DNA from 2 places in the Pseudoxanthomonas sp. JC1303 genome. Region 2 is predicted to be linked to the other one. Evidence: riboswitches for the same ligand, from Rfam matches in the RefSeq annotation. Region 2 holds a riboswitch; the other holds the start of a gene.
What was found. Region 2 has a riboswitch for cobalamin ahead of metE (5-methyltetrahydropteroyltriglutamate--homocysteine S-methyltransferase). Riboswitches for the same ligand answer to the same signal wherever they lie in the genome.
Positions count from the first base shown of each region.

Region 1: another riboswitch for cobalamin. It lies ahead of btuB (TonB-dependent vitamin B12 receptor); the one in region 2 lies ahead of metE (5-methyltetrahydropteroyltriglutamate--homocysteine S-methyltransferase).

Region 1 is NZ_CP185958.1:908,587-911,791, reverse strand. It holds gene btuB (TonB-dependent vitamin B12 receptor) at 1-1,628, opposite strand, end outside; cobalamin riboswitch at 1,775-2,005, opposite strand; gene ACORQU_RS04105 (TfoX/Sxy family protein) at 2,030-2,404, opposite strand; gene ACORQU_RS04100 (GAF domain-containing protein) at 2,401-2,886, opposite strand.
Region 2 is NZ_CP185958.1:1,857,047-1,860,251, forward strand. It holds gene ACORQU_RS08150 (YdcF family protein) at 350-1,159, opposite strand; cobalamin riboswitch at 1,263-1,504, shown strand; gene metE (5-methyltetrahydropteroyltriglutamate--homocysteine S-methyltransferase) at 1,734-3,205, shown strand, end outside.

The DNA.
Region 1 (3,205 bases), 950 kb from region 2:
TAGTCCAGATCCAGCCGCGCCGTGTCGCGTGCGCGACGCGCCAGCCAGTTGTCGTGATTGGCGCCATCGCCGTCGTCGCGCGCGTCGGCGTGGCTGAGCTGGGCGTTGATGTCCAGGCCGGCCAGGGTGATGAAGCCGGTCAGCTCGGCGCCGCGGATCTTCGCCTTGTCCACGTTGACCACGTTGAAAGCCGTGTCGTAGCCGATCAGGTCCTCGATGCGGGTCTCGTAGGCGTTGAAGGTCCAGTTCCAGCCCTGGCCGTACTGCGCCAGCCCCAGGTTGAGCGACTTGCTCTTCTCCGGCTTGAGATCCGGGTTGCTGAAGCCCGGGTAGTACAGGTCGTTGAAGTTGGGCGCCTTGAAGCCGGTGCCGGCGCTGGCGGTGAACTTGAACCCGTCGCCGAAGCCGAAGCCATAGCCCAGGCTGCCGGTGGTGTGCGAGCCGAACTGCTCGTTGTCGTCGTTGCGCACCGAGGCCTGCAGCGACTGGGCGCCGAAGGTGCCCTGGTACTCGGCGAACACGCCGGTGTTGTCGCGGTCGGCCACCTCGTAGTCGGTGGTGCTGGTGACCTGGTCGTTCTGCCAGTCGCCGCCGAGGGTGATCGTCTGGCCTTCGGCGAACTGGTAGTCGGCCTGCGCCGAGGCGGTGTCGCGACGCGTGTCGAAGGTGCTGACATAAGTGCGCGTCCCGGTGCCGGCATCGACGTAGTGATTGTCGGCCTGGTCGTCGTTGCGCCCGGCCTGCACCGTCAGCTTGAACGCCTCCGACGGCGTCCAGGTCAGCTTGCCGCCGGCCACGCGCTGCAGGTTGTCGGCGAGGTTGCCGCCAAAAAGGCTGCCGTCGAATTCGTTGGTGCTGTCGGCGTTGAGGAAGTTGCCTTCCAGGGCCAGCGTGTCGGTGAGGCGGTACCCGGCGCGCAAGCCGAAGGAGGTGTTCTTGTAACCGTCGCGGTCTGGCTCGTCGGCATAGCAGCCAGCGCCGAACGGGGCCTCGGCATTGCCGGCGGTGCCGAGGCAGGCGTTGATGCCGTCGGTTTCCTGGTAGCCGGCGTTGGCCGACAGCCAGCCGCGATCGCCGCGGTAGCTGAAGCCGGCGCTGTGGTTGCGCAGGTCGTGGGTGCCGAAGCCGGCCTGGGCATAGGTGGTCAGGCCCTGGCCACCGTCACGGGTGAAGATCTGGATGACGCCGCCGATGGCCTCGGAGCCGTACAGGCTCGAGCGCGGGCCGCGCACGATCTCGATGTGGTCGATCTGCGCCACCGGCAGGTCCTGGAATGCGGCCAGCCCGGCGGTGACCGAGCCGATGCGTACGCCATCGACCAGGACCAGCACGTGGTCCGATTCGGTGCCGCGCAGGAACACACTGGTCAGCTTGCCCGGTCCGCCCTGGTTGGCGATGTTGATGCCGGCGCGGCCGGCCAGCAGCTCCGGCAGAGAGGTCGCCTGGCTGCGCTCGATCTCGGCGCGGGAGATGACCTGGATCGGAACCAGGCTGTCCTGCACGGCGACCTCGGTGCGGGTGCCGGTCACGGTGACCTGATCAAGGTCGGTGGCCGTCTCGGCGGTCTGGGCGCCGGCATTGGCGGAAAGCCCCAGCGCGATGGCCAGGGAAAGCAAGCGGTACTGCATGGTGTCGTGTACTCCGTCGCGCGCCCCGCGCGCATGGAAAGCAGGGGAGGAGCTGCACGCGAAGGAAGACAGGCGGACGGCACGCGCCTGGGAAGGTCGCGCGGTACCCGCGACGCCCTCCGCATCGCAACCGGTGGTGGGCCCAAAGGGACCCGTGCTGTCAGGCCGGTCTCCGGGCTTGCGAGCTGGAAGTGCTGGACTTCCGCCGTCGCGCCTTCCCGTGCGCCCGAGGGCACACAGTGGCCGATGCGTTGGCATGGCTCGCTTACCGTTGCGGGGGCAGCGCCGGAATCGTCCCCTCCATGGGGCTCACCGGCTTCCCGTTTCAACCCGCGGCGCGGTGCGCGCAGCAGGTCACCTGAAAGCGGCGCGGATTGTACGCGATCCCGGGCCGGCCGACCTCAGTCGTCGTGTCCGCCGGGGCTGTCGAGGAAGTCGAACGTGGGCGCGCTATCGCCCTCTTCGCTGCCCTGGGTGGTGGTGACCGGCGCGGCGGCGGGGCGGCCGCGCGGGGGCGGCAGGGCCGCGGCGGCTTCCTCGACCTGCGCCACCATCTCCTGGCGCCGGGCCTCGGGCACGTCCTGCCACTGGCAGCCGCGCAGTGCGCCTTCCAGGGAGTAGAGCAGGTTGAGGCTGGGACGGAAGCCGGCGCGCTTGATCCGCATGAAGGCGTCCACCGCACCGGCCGCGCGCAGGTCCTCCTCACTGCGCAGGCCGACCTGGCGCAGCCACGCGGCGGACTTGGGCCCGATATTGCGCAGCTGCGTGATGCTCATGCCAGGGCCTCGACCCAGGCGGCGGCGATGGCTTCGATGCCGCGTTGGTCGTCCTCGTCGAAGCGGCCCACCAGCGGGCTGTCGATGTCCAGCACGCCAATCAGAGCGCCCTTCTTGACCAGGGGCACCACGAGCTCCGAGCGCGAAGCCGCGTCGCAGGCGATATGGCCGGGGAAGGCTTCCACGTCGTGCACGCGCTGGGTCTGGCCGGTGCTGGCGGCCGCGCCACACACGCCCTTGTCCAGGGCGATGCGCACGCAGGCCGGCAAGCCCTGGAACGGGCCGACCACCAGCTCGGTGCCATCAAAGAAATAGAAGCCCGCCCAATTGAGGTCGGGCAGCGCGTTGAAGAGCAGGGCCGAGAGGTTGGCCGCGTTGGCGATGCGATCGGCTTCGCCGTACATCAGGCCGCGCGCCTGCTCCAGCAGCTGGGCGTATTGCTCGGGCTTGGTGCCCGAAAGGGTCTGGCTGGCAAATGACATGGCACGATTCTACGCCGCGCCTCTGGATTCGGACTGTCATTGGCGTTGCGCATCAACGCGGTGGCGCGGTGGCGCCCGGGACACGCGCAGGCGGTCGCTCGTGGTGGCGTCGGCGCGCCCGGGGACAGCCGCGCGGGCATAAAAAAAGCCCGACAGGGGGAGGGACCTGTCGGGCCGGGATTTGTGCGGGGGGAGGGACCCACACAAATTGGGGTGCGTGGCGTGAAACGCCTGCGCTGAATCGGGATCGTGTCGCTGGCGAAGAAGTGGCCGGTGGCTCGATGTTGCGACGCAGCATATCGAGCGTTCTGGTGCATTG
Region 2 (3,205 bases):
AAAGCAGGATCTGTGGATACAGCGTGTCGTCGAGCCGTCAGTCGAGAAGGCTTGGTAGCAGGCGTGGGGCGGCGGCTTTCCTCAAGGGCGGCACCGGGTCAGTGTCGTGCGTGGGCCGGCTACCTGGCTTGTAAGGAACAAGGAACTCCCAACTACGCTTAAGTTCGACGAATCTGCCTGCATATCGCCCACGCGACTCGAACTCACGCACTGCTGGGCGCTCCGGTCCGTAGGAGCGATCTGAGCGGCTGGGTGATGCCGCGGTACTTCGGCAGATGCCTAAACTCGACAGGGGAAGCGTGGCGCGTTTCAGCGCAGCGCATAGCGTGTCCCGCGCGCCATGCGAACGCTATTGCGCCGGCGGCAGCGTGACTGGGCGATCCAGTGGATGCTGGACCGGATCGGGCATCGCCTTCACCGGAGCGTCGTTCCTCCCCAGGAAGTTGTACCAGTGGTAGCGGGCGATCCCCAGCCACTCGACGCAGGCCAGGTCGGTGATGAGCAGGTTGTAGCTGTTGGGCAGCCAGGACGAGAACGGCGCGGTGTAGTCGCTGCGCGCCGGGGTGGGATGGAGGCCGAAATGGGCGAAGTACAGCAGGCTGCGTCGCATATGCAGGCCGGAGGTGACCAGCACCAGCGGGCCATGAGGGACCTCTGACAGCAGGCGGGAGGTGAACTTCGCGTTCTCCCAGGTGTTACGTGAAGCACTTTCCTCCAGCAGTGCCGAGGCGGGCACGCCGGCCTCGCGCAGCAGCGAGCCGTACAGTTGCGCTTCGGTGTTGCCCAATCCGGCGGGATCGCCTCCGGAAATCAGCACCCGGCAGCCCCGCGTGCTCGCCTTGCAGCTCTCGTAGAGCTGGACCGCCCGCAGGATCCGGCTATAGGCCAGCGACTGCGGCTCGATGCCGCCTTCGTGCGGCAATTTCTGCATGCCCATGCCGAGCACGATGATGACCGAATCCGGTGCCCAGGCGAGTCGGACCGGATCACGTTGACCGGCCTGGGTCATGGCCACGATCCAGCCGGCCAGGACGCCGTTGCCCAGCAGCCAGAACACGATCACCCAGCAGCTTGCGACGACGCCTGCCGTGCGCCTCCAGCGCAAGCGGAACAGCACGGCCGTCAGCAACGCGCCTAAGGCCAGAAACACCAGGGACATCGGCCGAACCCACGCAGGAAAGCCTCATGGTTGCAGATTGAGGGCAAGGCTTCATGTCCAGCGTCCCGACCCCTCCACGGCTTGACGCAAACCGATGCTCCGCATACTGTGCGCGGGCCGAAGGTTTCATCGCTTCATCCCCATGGAGCGATGAATTAAACGGGAATCCGGTGAAGGCGCCTGAGCGCGCCCATTCCGGAGCTGCCCCGCAGCGGTTATTGGAAACGAACCCCGCCAACAGCACTGGTGTCGCTTCAACGCGACACCGGGAAGCGGCGGACAGTAGGTGGCGCGTCCCGCGCCGTGTCCATGAGCCCGAAGACCGGCCCCGGCCGGAAGACCCAGACCGGTCTTCCGTTTCGACCTGGCACCGCTCGCGGGAGCGGCACGGGCACTCCGCTCCCTGCATTCGACCGCGGGCGGGACGGGGTGAGCGTGCGTGTTTCGCGTAGTGGATCCGGTTCGCCCGCGGGGGCGAAGGTCGCTGGCGTGGCACGTCGCAGCCGGAAGTCCGGACGCGTGGCGCGCGGTTCCTTCGTTCCTCAATGCCCACACGCAATGAGGATCCATCCACATGACCATCGTCACCAACCTCGGCTTTCCCCGCATCGGGCCACGCCGGGAACTCAAGCACGCCCTTGAACGCCACTGGAAGGGCGAGGACAGCGCGGACACGCTGCAGGCCACCGCACGCGAGCTGCGACTCAGGCACTGGCACCTGCAGCGCGAGGCCGGCGCCGACCTGTTGCCCAGCAACGATTTTTCGCTCTACGACCAGGTGCTCGACACCGCCTTCCTGTTCGACGCGATCCCGCAGCGCTATCGCGCCCTGGCCGATGGCGACCCGCTTGGCGCCTATTTCGCCATGGCGCGCGGACGCCAGACCGATGGCGTCGACCTGCGGGCGTTGGAGATGACCAAGTGGTTCGACACCAACTACCACTATCTGGTGCCGGAACTGCAGGCCGGGCAAGGGTTCGCGCTACGTGGCGACAAGCCGGTCGCCGAATTCCTGGAAGCCAAGGCTGCCGGCTTCAACACCCGCCCGGTCCTGCTGGGGCCGGTGAGCTTCCTGCATCTGTCCAAGACGGTGGATGGCAGCGACCGTTTCGCGCTCCTCGACGGCCTGCTGCCGGCCTACGCCGCGCTGCTCTCGCACCTGCACGCCGCTGGCGCGGAGTGGATCCAGATCGATGAGCCGATCCTGACCCTGGACCTGTCGACGCAGGTCCAAGACGCGTTGCGTGAGGCCTACGCACGATTGGCGCAGGCCACGCGACCCAAGCTGATGCTCAGCACCTACTTTGGCGCGCTTGGCGACAACCTCGCGCTCGCCGCCGAACTGCCCGTCGACGGCCTGCACGTGGATCTGGTGCGCGCACCCGAACAGCTCGACGCGGTCCTCCAGGCGTTGCCCGCCGGGCGGGTGCTCTCGGCAGGCCTGGTGAATGGCCGCAACGTCTGGCGCACCAACCTGGACAACGCGCTGACCCTGGCGCGCTACGCGCAGGGCCAGCTGGGTGCCGATCGATTGTGGCTGGCTCCGTCCTGCTCGTTGCTGCACGTCCCGGTCGATCTGGACCAGGAAAAGACCCTGGATGAAGAAGTGAAGCCGTGGTTGTCCTTCGCCCGCCAGAAGCTGGGCGAACTGCGCCTGTTGGCCAACGCCCTGGACGGCGTGCCAGACGCGGACGCCGGCCTGGCCGAACAACGCGCCCACCTTGAATCGCGCCGACAGTCGCCGCGCGTGCATCGCCCCGAGGTAGCCCAGCGCGTGGCGCGCCTGACGCCGCAAGACAGCCGTCGGCAATCGCCCTATCCGCAGCGCCGCCGTGTGCAGGAAGCCGCCTTCGACCTGCCGGTCTATCCGACCACCACGATCGGCTCGTTCCCGCAGACCCAGGACGTGCGCCAGGCACGTGCGCGGCACAAGTCCGGCAAGCTCTCCGACGCCGAGTACGACGCCTTCCTGGCGGCCGAAACCGAGCGCTGCGTGCGCTTCCAGGAACAGATCGGGCTCGACGTGCTGGTGCATGGCGAATACGA